DNA from 2 places in the Pantoea eucrina genome. Region 2 is predicted to be linked to the other one. Evidence: predicted binding sites of a transcription regulator. Region 2 holds the regulator's gene; the other holds the start of a gene.
What was found. The regulator PurR, encoded in region 2, represses purine synthesis genes. The targets are predictions, from matches to a motif close to CANGCAAACGTTTGCNTG.

Region 1 (5,315 bases), 250 kb from region 2:
TGGCGCAGAACATTTTCTACCTGGTTGGCTGGGCATGGCTGGTACACCGTCGTTTTGCGCCGGGTATCCACTTCAGCTGGCTGACGCGCGACGTGGCGCTGATCTGGGCGGTATCGGGCCTGATTGCCGGCCTGAGCACGCTGCTGCCTATTGAGTGGAATCAGAATCGCTGGATTAATCTGCTCTGGCTGGCATTGATTGGTGCCGTGAATCTCGGCGTCTGCTGTCTGCTGCATAGCCTGGTGCTGAAGCGCCTGCGCCGTACACCCGTTGTTAATGCTGAAGAAAGAGGATAAGTATGACGTCGCGCTCCGTCCCGACTATATCGGTCATTATTCCGAACTGGAACTGCGCCCCGTGGCTGCCGGAGACGATGCAGTCGCTGCTGCAGCAGACGTCGCCGGCAGATGAGATTATTATCATTGACGACGGCTCAACGGATGAGAGCGTGAGCTGGCTTACGGCGTTCGCTGAGGCGCATCCGCAGGTCACTTTGCTGAGCGGCAACCGCGGCGGCGTCAGCGCAGCGCGGATGAAAGGGCTGGCGGTCGCCACCGGCGATTTCCTCTATTTTATGGATGCCGATGACTTTATCTCCGCCACTCTGTTTGCCGATTTCCGGCGCGCGCAGGCGCAGCATACCGGACTTGAGCTGTTCTGCTTCGGCGCAAAAATGTTTTTCGACGTCCCGGAACCGCAGCGCCACTATCAGACGATTCATCAGCGTCACGTCAGCGGCCTTTTCTCCGGCGGCAGCGAAAGTCTGCGCACGCTGATCCAGCATCAGTCGGCGCACCGGGTGATCTGGAGCAGCATCATTTCCCGGCAGCTGATTGAGCGGCTGGGGCTGAGTTTCCTGCCGATTCAGAATCATGAAGATGCGCCTTTTATGTTCGCGCTCTATATGCAGGCGCACAGTTTCTACTGCACCGGCGAGAGCTACTACTACAAGCGCTTTATGCAGAGTTCGCTGTCGCAAAGCACCCGCGACTTCTCCTGGATAAAAAATTACTTTATCGCCCGCGACAGCAGCGAAGCGTTTTTGCGAGAGCATCAGCTGCCGCAGGATGAGGCATTACTGGATGACTACTATCAGACCATTATGCATGGCTGCCTGGCACAGATCCGTAAACACCGCATTAAAGTACCTGCCGAGTGGCAGCCGCGGGTAAACAGTCTGGTGCGGCGCGTATTACGGCATAATACCCGGCTGAAACTGCTCTGGTATTGTCCGCCGCTCTATCACGGTCTGCAGGCGTGCCGTAATCGCCTGAGTCGTTATTCATCCCGCCGTTGATCGCGATCCTGTTCTGAGGTTCGTCACTAATTTACTTTTGCGCCAGAGCACCTTACCATTCTGGCGCACGTCTTCCCGTGCACCCGCTGTTTCTTCCTTTACTGCCATTCAGGAGAGTGCATGTTATATCCCATCGTCCGGCCCGCCCTGTTTAAACTCGATCCCGAGCGCGCGCATGAACTCACTTTCCAGCAGCTGCGTTTTATCAGCGGTACGCCGCTGGAGGGGCTGATTCGGCAGTCGCTGCCGGCGCGTCCGGTAAGCTGTATGGGCCTGACGTTTCCCAACCCGCTGGGTCTGGCGGCCGGGCTGGATAAAAACGCGGAGTGCATTGATGCGTTTGGCGCGATGGGGTTTGGTTTTATTGAAGTCGGTACGGTAACGCCGCGTGCGCAGCCCGGAAATGATAAACCGCGTATGTTCCGTCTGGTTGAGGCGGGCGGCATCATTAACCGCATGGGATTTAATAACCACGGGGTTGATCATCTGGTAGAGAACGTCAAAAAAGCGCGATTTAAAGGCGTACTGGGGATCAATATTGGCAAGAATAAAGATACCCCGGTTGAGCAGGGGAAAGAGGATTACCTGATCTGCATGGAGAAGGTCTACGCCCATGCGGGTTATATTGCGATAAATATCTCTTCACCTAACACGCCGGGTCTGCGTACGCTGCAATATGGCGATGCGCTGGACGATTTGCTGGTGGCGATTAAATTAAAACAGCAGGAACTACAGCAGCGACACCTTAAATATGTTCCGGTGGCCGTAAAGATTGCGCCGGATCTGTCTGAGGAGGAATTAATCCAGGTTGCTGACAGCCTGGTGCGTCACCAGATTGATGGTGTGATTGCAACCAATACCACGCTGGATCGTACGCTGGTCAGCGGACTTAAACATGCAGATGAAGCGGGCGGCCTGAGCGGACGCCCGGTGCAGACGCGCAGCACAGAGGTAATCCGCCGGCTGGCGCAGGAGCTGCAGGGGCGCTTACCTGTTATTGGTGCCGGTGGAATAGATTCACTCATCGCCGCACGGGAAAAAATTGCCGCGGGCGCCACCCTGGTGCAGATATACTCCGGATTTATTTATCAGGGACCGGCTTTAATTAAAGATATCGTGACCCACCTCTAAGACATATCTCACTTTCCCCGGCCAGGGGGTTTATTTCTCCCTCTGGCTCGTTTATATTTTCCCCTGTTGTTCTATTTTTCAGCTTTTTGCTTAAAGCGATATTTTATTTTTTAGGCGCCATTTAGCGCAGCAGAATCCCACAAGGCACATCATGAAAATCAAACCCGATGACAACTGGCGCTGGTATTATGACGCCGAGCATGACCGTATGATGCTTGATTTGGCTGATGGCACACTCTTCCGCTCCCGCTTCTCCCGCAAAATGCTGACGCCCGACGCTTTTAACAGCAGCGGATTTTGCGTCGATGATGCCGCACTCTATTTTAGTTTCGACGACCGCTGTCGTGAAAGTGAATTATCTGCTCATCAGCGTGCCGAGCTGATCCTGAATGCGCTGGTGGCAAGCCGCTTCCTCAAGCCGCTGATGCCAAAAAGCTGGCACTTCATCAGCCATAAACATAGCTGGCAGCCGGTCGCGGGCGATATGGTCACGGCTACGCTGGCTGAGAGCGGTGAGCAGGCACAGCTGCTGGTAGTAGAAAGCAGTGAAAACGCGGCGCTCTGTCTGGTGGCGCAGCCGGCACTGAGCATGGCGGGAAAAAGCATGCAGCTTGGCGATGCGATCAAAATCATGAACGATCGCCTGCAGCCGCTGCAGCTGGCGACATGGTACGCGCGCGCGGTTTAGATTTTATCCCAGCTCAATATCACTGTCTGGAATACAGCTGCAGCTCAGAATAGTGCCGTCAGCACGTACGGCGCTCTGCTTTAACGGCCTGACGGTGCCGGCGACCAGCGTGACTTTACAGCTGCCGCACAGCCCGGCCCGGCAGGAGTAGGGAATACGAAACCCGGCCATCTCCAGCTGCTCCAGTAATACCTGCTGATTATCTCCCTCAAAACGCCGGCCCTGACAGGTAATGGTGACGCTGGCAGGCGCACCTGGCTCTGCTGTCAGCGAAGCTTCTGTTTTGCCGGCACCATAGACGCGCGGGGTATGGCGTTCCAGAATCGTCACGCTGTCCCCGCTGCGGATCAGCCCGCTGTTCAGGGCTATCATATTGAGGCCAAAATCGATATCACCGCTGCCATCCTGCGCGCTGCGAAAGCCCTGCAGCGTGGTCAGCGGCTCACCCGCCGGATGTTTCTCTCCGTTCTCTGTCCCGATAGTGGTAAATATGCAGCGGCTGCACGGTTTCGGCACGACAAACTCAACGTCACCGATTTGCAGCCGCTTCCAGCTATCTTCATCCCAGGCGGGGGCACCGCTGACCACCAGGTTAGGGCGAAACTGCTCCACGCGTACGCCAGCCGGGCAGCGCTGCTGCAGATCCTGCATCGACGCCATATTGACCAGCAGAAACGGATAGCCGTCGGCAAAGCCGAGCGGCACGGCGTCAAAGCGCTTTACGCGCCGCGTCGGCGTCTCACCTGTCCAGCGCAGCTGTACCGGACGCGGAAAATAGTCGCTCAGCCAGCGGTTAATCGCTTCCGGCTCGATGCGGGCAGTAAAGGTGTTGCCCCAGACAACGGTTTCGCTCTCTTCTGCTGCAAAGTCGGCATAGCGGATCAGCGCCTGCTGACCGTCCGGCGCGTTAATCAGCAGGCCATCCGGCAGCACAACCGGCGTAAAACGCACCAGTTGCGGAAACTGCCGGGCGGTGATGAACGTTCCGTCAGGCTCGGTGATCATAAAGATGCGATCAAATGCCAGACCGCTCTGCAGCACCTGTGCATGCGACTGCTGCAGGCCGCGCATCGATTTGACCGGGTGAATATAAAGACGGGATAAGGTAATCATCATCGCTCCTTGCAGACAAAAAGAAGCTAACTTTATGACATAGGACGCTGATTCGCTATAATGCGCAGCAATTTTAGCAAGAGTATAAGTGACGATATGAATTCTCTGTTTGCCAGTACGGCGCGTGGGCTCGAAGAGCTGTTGAAAACTGAGCTGGACGCGCTGGGCGCGCAGGATTTGCAGGTGGTGCAGGGCGGCGTCCACTTCCGTGCCGACGATCGCGTAATGTATCAAAGCCTGCTGTGGAGCCGTCTGGCTTCACGTATTTTACTGCCGCTGGGAGAATTCGGTGTCTGGAGTGACCTCGATCTCTATGTCGGCGCGCAGAGTATCCCCTGGGCTGAGCTGTTTGACAGCGAAACCACCTTTGCCATCCATTTCAGCGGCACCAACGACGTCATCCGCAACAGCCAGTTTGGCGCGCTGCGAATTAAAGATGCGATCGTTGACTGCTTTACCCGTCAGGATCTGCCGCGCCCCAGCGTGGATCGCGAGCAGCCGGGTATTTGCATTAACGCCTGGCTGAATAAAGATCGCGTCAGCATCGCACTGGATCTCAGCGGCACCGCGCTGCATCAGCGCGGCTATCGTCAGCAGACCGGTCAGGCGCCGCTGAAAGAGAATCTGGCGGCTGCCATTGTTATGCGTTCCGGCTGGCAGCCGGAAACGCCGCTGCTGGATCCCATGTGCGGTTCCGGCACGCTGCTGATTGAGGCGGCCTTAATTGCCTGCGATCGCGCGCCGGGTCTGCTGCGCAGCCACTGGGGCTTTAGCCGCTGGAAGCAGCATAACGCAGCGCTATGGCAGGAGCTGCGCAGCGAAGCGCTGCAGCGCGCGCGGGCTGGCACTGCGGCCACCCAGGCACGCTTCTTTGGTTATGATAACGATGGCCGCGTGCTGGAGTGGGCGCGCGCTAACGCGCGTCGTGCCGGCGTCTTTGAGCTTTTTACCTTTGCGCAGCAGGATGTGCTGAAGCTGAGTAATCCGCTTGACGATAAAAGCGTGACCGGAACGGTGCTGAGTAACCCGCCTTATGGTGAGCGTCTGGAGAGCGAGCCGGCGCTGATTGCGCTGCACAGCCAGCTG
Region 2 (5,315 bases):
GCGTCAGAGTGAAAATGCAGAATATAAATATACTCTGGCATTTGTTGGCTACACCGAAGAGAGCGAAGGTGCGGTCATTGAGCTGACCTATAACTGGGGTACGGAAAAATATGACCTTGGGAACGCTTATGGTCACATCGCGCTGGGCGTAGACGATGTCGCCGCAACCTGCGAGCGCATCCGTAGCGCGGGCGGCAACGTAACCCGTGAGGCGGGCCCGGTTAAAGGTGGCAGCACGATTATTGCGTTTGTTGAAGATCCCGATGGCTATAAAATTGAGCTGATTGAAAACAAGCATGCCGGTAATGGCCTTGGTAACTGATGCCTGACGCCAGCCCGCAAATTTGCGGGCTGGTTTTTCTCATCTGCTGCACCCTCCCGCCTTTTTTGCCATAATGCGCGCTGCCCTTTTCACTGCTATGAGATCCTGATGTCTGAATCGAACGCCCAGAACGCCCTTAACCAACGCTTTCGCGGCTTTTATCCGGTAGTTATCGATGTCGAAACCGCCGGTTTTAATGCGCAGACTGATGCGCTGCTGGAGATTGCCGCCACGACCCTGAAAATGGATGAGGATGGCTGGCTGCAGCGTGACGAAACCCAGCATTTTCACATTGAACCCTTTGCAGGTGCCCTTCTTCATCCTGAAGCGCTGGCGTTTACCGGTATCGATCCTGCGAACCCGCTGCGCGGCGCAGTGAGCGAATATGAAGCGCTGCACGCCATCTTTAAACAGGTGCGCAAAGGGCTTAAAGAGAGCGGCTGCAACCGGGCGATTATTGTGGCGCATAATGCCAACTTTGATCACAGCTTCGTTACGGCGGCGGCTGAGCGCGCCAGCCTGAAACGCAACCCCTTTCATCCGTTTGCCACCTTTGATACGGCGGCGCTGAGCGGGCTGGTGCTGGGACAGACGGTGCTGGCAAAAGCGTGCAAGGCGGCAGGTATCGATTTTGACAGCACGCAGGCGCACTCGGCGCTTTATGATACAGAGCAGACGGCAATGCTGTTTTGCGAGCTGGTAAACCGCTGGAAACGTTTAGGTGGCTGGCCGCTGGCGCTAAATGACGCTGAGGCAGAGAGCGAAGCGTCAGGCGAAAGCGCGGCAGAGTAAGAGAATGAAAAAGGCCGGCACAGCGCCGGCCTTTTAATTTATTCCGCTTCTTTGTGTTTCTCAGCGGTTTCTTTGATCAGCGGCTGAAGTTCACCGCGCTGGAACATCTCAACGATGATGTCGCAGCCGCCGACCAGCTCCCCATCCACCCACAGCTGCGGGAAGGTTGGCCAGTTAGCGTATTTTGGCAGTTCAGCACGGATATCAGGATTCTGCAGGATATCAACATACGCGAAGCGTTCGCCACAGGCAGAGAGCGCCTGAACAGCCTGAGCTGAGAAGCCGCAGCTTGGCAGTTTTGGCGATCCTTTCATATACAGCAGGATCGGGTTTTCTGCGATCTGGCGCTGAATTTTTTCAACAGTACTCATTTTTGCCTTCCTTAATTCTTCACTTCGTGTTTGTTTATTGTAGCGACTTCATCCCGCGACTGAAATCGGGAATTTGCCTCGCTGCGGCATGAATCGCCATGTTTGTTAAGTTTGCCGCCACGGGCGTATGACGAAGTGTGTATTAATACACGATTAGCAATAAATATGCTGCGTTAACCGCCTGAAACCGCTCATTTTTGCTGCACAGCCCTTGTGTTGATGGATTTAATAAAAAAGACCTTACCTTTTGTAAAAAAAGTGGATTAGAATCAATCCGGCGCTGATCGCTGATCAGAATTTTCTAATATTGCCGCGGTCTGCTTCTGCAGCCTGCCGAACCTGTAACCGGACTATGCGTTTACTGATTACGCTTTTCATACTGGCTTTTGCTCAGCTGTTTTTTAACGTGGCCGCTGCTTCACCGCACAAGCCGGTTAACGCCAGCCTGCAGAAAGCGGAGAAAAAGAGTGCGCGCGACGATGAGCGCCGCAAACGACGTCCGGTTAAAACCTCGGCTAAAAAAACACGCGTCACGCCCGTACAAAAAGTTAAATCGAAAAAAAGCCTGCACGCAGAACCGCCTGCGACTTCCCGTACCGCCCGTAAAAAAGCGCCCGCCCTCTCCGCCAGCAAAAAATATGGTCATCAGCGTACCAGCCGGAAAATAGCAGCCGCGGAAGAGAGTACCGATGCGCTGACCGGTATCAGGCTCAGCAAATCCCACCGTCTGCGCTACCAGAAGGCGCGTGAAACCGCCATGACTAAACTTATGGGCCAGCTGGGCAAACCTTATCAGTGGGGTGGCACCTCTCCGCTTACCGGATTCGATTGCAGTGGCCTGGTCTGGTACGCCTACAAAGATCTGGTCCGTTTCAAACTGCCGCGCACGGCCAACGAAATGTATCATCTGCGCGATGCCGCTCCCATCAAGCGCGAAATGCTGGAGAAAGGGGATCTGGTGTTTTTCCGCATCAATAATCGCGGTACAGCCGATCATGTTGGCGTTTATCTGGGTAACGGCAAATTTATTCAGTCGCCGCGTACCGGCAAGGATATTCAGATCAGCGCGCTGGGTGAAGATTACTGGCAGAAGCACTATGTTGGCGCACGCCGCATGATGACACCTAAAACCATTCGTTAGCGGTTGCGCAACACGCCGCGCGCGTTTTGGCCTGAACACATACCGGCTGCCGTAATCTAAATATTTTCGCCTGACCTCAGGTAAAAATCTCGTTTTATGCCCCTCACCTTGCTAGAATCGCCGCCTTTCGTTGCGCAACACCTTTTGCGCACGCTGCTGTCATTATCTGTTACGGTTAATTACTCGCCTTAAATCAGCCATTTTTATGCTGAAACCGGGCAGAAAACCCTGCGCAGACGCAAACGTTTAACACTATACTTATCATAAAGTTGCGATAGGTTTAAGAGGTCCATTTTCATGGCAACAATTAAAGATGTGGCAAAACGCGCTGGCGTATCAACGACCACGGTTTCGCACGTCATCAATAAAACGCGCTTTGTCGCTGAAGAGACGCGTAATGCCGTGTGGGAGGCGATTAAAGCGCTGCACTACTCTCCCAGCGCCGTGGCGCGCAGCCTGAAGGTTAATCACACGAAAACATTGGGTCTGCTGGCGACATCCAGCGAAGCCCCCTACTTTGCTGAAATCATTGAAGCGATTGAAAACCACTGCTTCGCTCAGGGCTATACGCTGATTCTGGGCAATGCGCACAATGACCTGCAAAAACAGCGCGCCTATCTGTCGATGATGGCGCAAAAGCGGGTAGATGGCCTGCTGGTGATGTGCTCTGAGTATCCGGACGATCTGCTTCAGATGCTGGAAGAGAATCGCAATATTCCGATGGTGGTCATGGACTGGGGCGCTTCCCGCGGGGATTTTACCGATACCGTGCAGGATAACGCCTTTCAGGGCGGCTATCTGGCCGGCCGTTACCTGATCGAGCGGGGTCATCGCGATATTGGCGCTATTCCGGGCCAGCTGGAGCGCAATACCGGCGGCGGACGGCACGCCGGCTTCCTGCAGGCGATGCAGGAAGCGGGGATCGCGGTGCGTGCGGAGTGGATCGTACAGGGCGATTTTGAGCCGGAGTCGGGTTATCAGGCGATGCAGCAGATCCTGAGCCAGAAGCAGCGGCCTACCGCTGTGTTCTGCGGCGGCGATATTATGGCAATGGGCGCCATCTGCGCCGCCGATGAGATGGGCCTGCGCGTACCGCAGGATATTTCGGTGATCGGCTATGATAATGTGCGCAACGCCCGCTACTTTACGCCGGCGCTGACGACGGTGCATCAGCCCAAAGCTCAGCTGGGTGAGAAAGCGCTGGAGATGCTGCTGGACCGCATTACCAGTAAACGTGAAGAGCCGCAAACAATTGAAGTTCAGCCCAGTCTGATTGAGCGTCGCTCCGTCGGGGATGGTCCGTTTCGCGACTATCGCCGCTAAGCGTGGCGCTCGCTGAGCCACTCATGGTTTAGCGTCTCAGCATCCCCCAGGTATTCCAGCAGCCAGATCAGCGCTGGCGACGCCCGCTGCTCGGCCCAGCTGACGCAGCAGGGACTCTCCGGAAAGGGCTGCGGTAATATCAGCTCCACCAGCGCGCCGCTATCCAGTAGCGGCCGCGCCAGATGTCCCGGGATCATCCCCACGCACAGGCCAGCCTGCAGGCAGTCGATTCCGGTTTCCCACTCCGGCACCACCAGCCGGCGCTGATTATCCAGCGTCCAGGTCATACGGCGCGGCAGCGCGCGCGACGTATCTTCCAGCACCAGCGACGGCCAGGCGCGCATCGCCTCTTCGTCAGGATGCGCGCTCTGCGCCAGTGGATGATCCGGACTGACCACGCAGCGCCAGTTAAGGGCGCCCATATCCTGAAAAGCAAAGCGTCCGCCAACCGGGATCGCCTGCGTGGCGCCGATGGCTACGTCAACCCGGCCATCGGCCAGCGCATCCCATACGCCGTTAAACACTTCATAGCTGATGATCAGCTCCATATCGGGAAAGTGGCGATAGAAATCTTTCACCAGCTGGCGCGTGCGCTGCGGCTTGACGATACAATCAACGGCAATAGTGAGCTGGCCGCGCCAGCCGTTGGCCAGCTGCTGACACTGGCGTCGCGTTGCCAGCATTTTTTTGATAACAGAGCGGCCTTCTCGCACAAAATGCTCGCCGGCCGGCGTCAGGACCACCTCCCGATGCTGGCGTTCAAACAGCTCCACGGCAAGCCAGCTCTCCAGCTGCCTGATGGTATAGCTGATAGCAGAAGGCACGCGGTGCAGCTCCTGCGCTGCCGCGCTGAAACTGCCGGTGCGGGCGACGGCATCCGCTACCTCAAGTGCATATTCAGACCACATATTTTTGCCTTCAAAAAATTTAACAGCACTCTGCAAATATTAGCGTTTCACAAAGCTGACTGCACCCTTTTACACTCCTTCGCGTTTCCCTGCCGAATGAGAAAAATAGTGATGTCATCTAAAGGATTTCTGCCCTATCTGGCGCTGCTGAGCATGCTCGGCTTTCTCGCCACGGATATGTATCTGCCCGCATTCAGCGACATGCAGCGTGATTTTGCCACCGCTCCGGGTGTTATCAGCGCCAGCCTGAGCCTGTTTCTGGCGGGCTTTGCCTGTGCGCAGGTGGGCTGGGGACTTCTCTCTGACCGCATTGGCCGCAAACCGGTTTTACTGGCGGGCCTCTCAATCTTTGCCCTGAGCTGTCTGGCCATGCTATGGGCCGACAACGTCTGGCTGATGCTGGCGCTGCGCTTTATTCAGGCTGTGGGCGTCTGTGCCGCCGCCGTGAGCTGGCAGGC

Region 1: the regulator PurR is predicted to act here: its motif matches at 1,358-1,375, upstream of pyrD (quinone-dependent dihydroorotate dehydrogenase).

What each region holds. Positions count from the first base shown of each region.
Region 1 covers NZ_CP083448.1:1,207,567-1,212,881, forward strand. Annotated here, with positions in the region: gene LAC65_RS05595 (lipopolysaccharide biosynthesis protein) at 1-296, shown strand, start outside; gene LAC65_RS05600 (glycosyltransferase family 2 protein) at 299-1,297, shown strand; gene pyrD (quinone-dependent dihydroorotate dehydrogenase) at 1,418-2,428, shown strand; gene LAC65_RS05610 (cell division protein ZapC) at 2,580-3,116, shown strand; gene LAC65_RS05615 (YcbX family protein) at 3,120-4,229, opposite strand; gene rlmKL (bifunctional 23S rRNA (guanine(2069)-N(7))-methyltransferase RlmK/23S rRNA (guanine(2445)-N(2))-methyltransferase RlmL) at 4,326-5,315, shown strand, end outside.
Region 2 covers NZ_CP083448.1:1,462,550-1,467,864, reverse strand. Annotated here, with positions in the region: gene gloA (lactoylglutathione lyase) at 1-322, shown strand, start outside; gene rnt (ribonuclease T) at 431-1,114, shown strand; gene LAC65_RS06905 (Grx4 family monothiol glutaredoxin) at 1,153-1,485, opposite strand; gene LAC65_RS06900 (C40 family peptidase) at 1,838-2,626, shown strand; gene purR (HTH-type transcriptional repressor PurR) at 2,924-3,949, shown strand; gene punR (DNA-binding transcriptional activator PunR) at 3,946-4,857, opposite strand; gene punC (purine nucleoside transporter PunC) at 4,966-5,315, shown strand, end outside.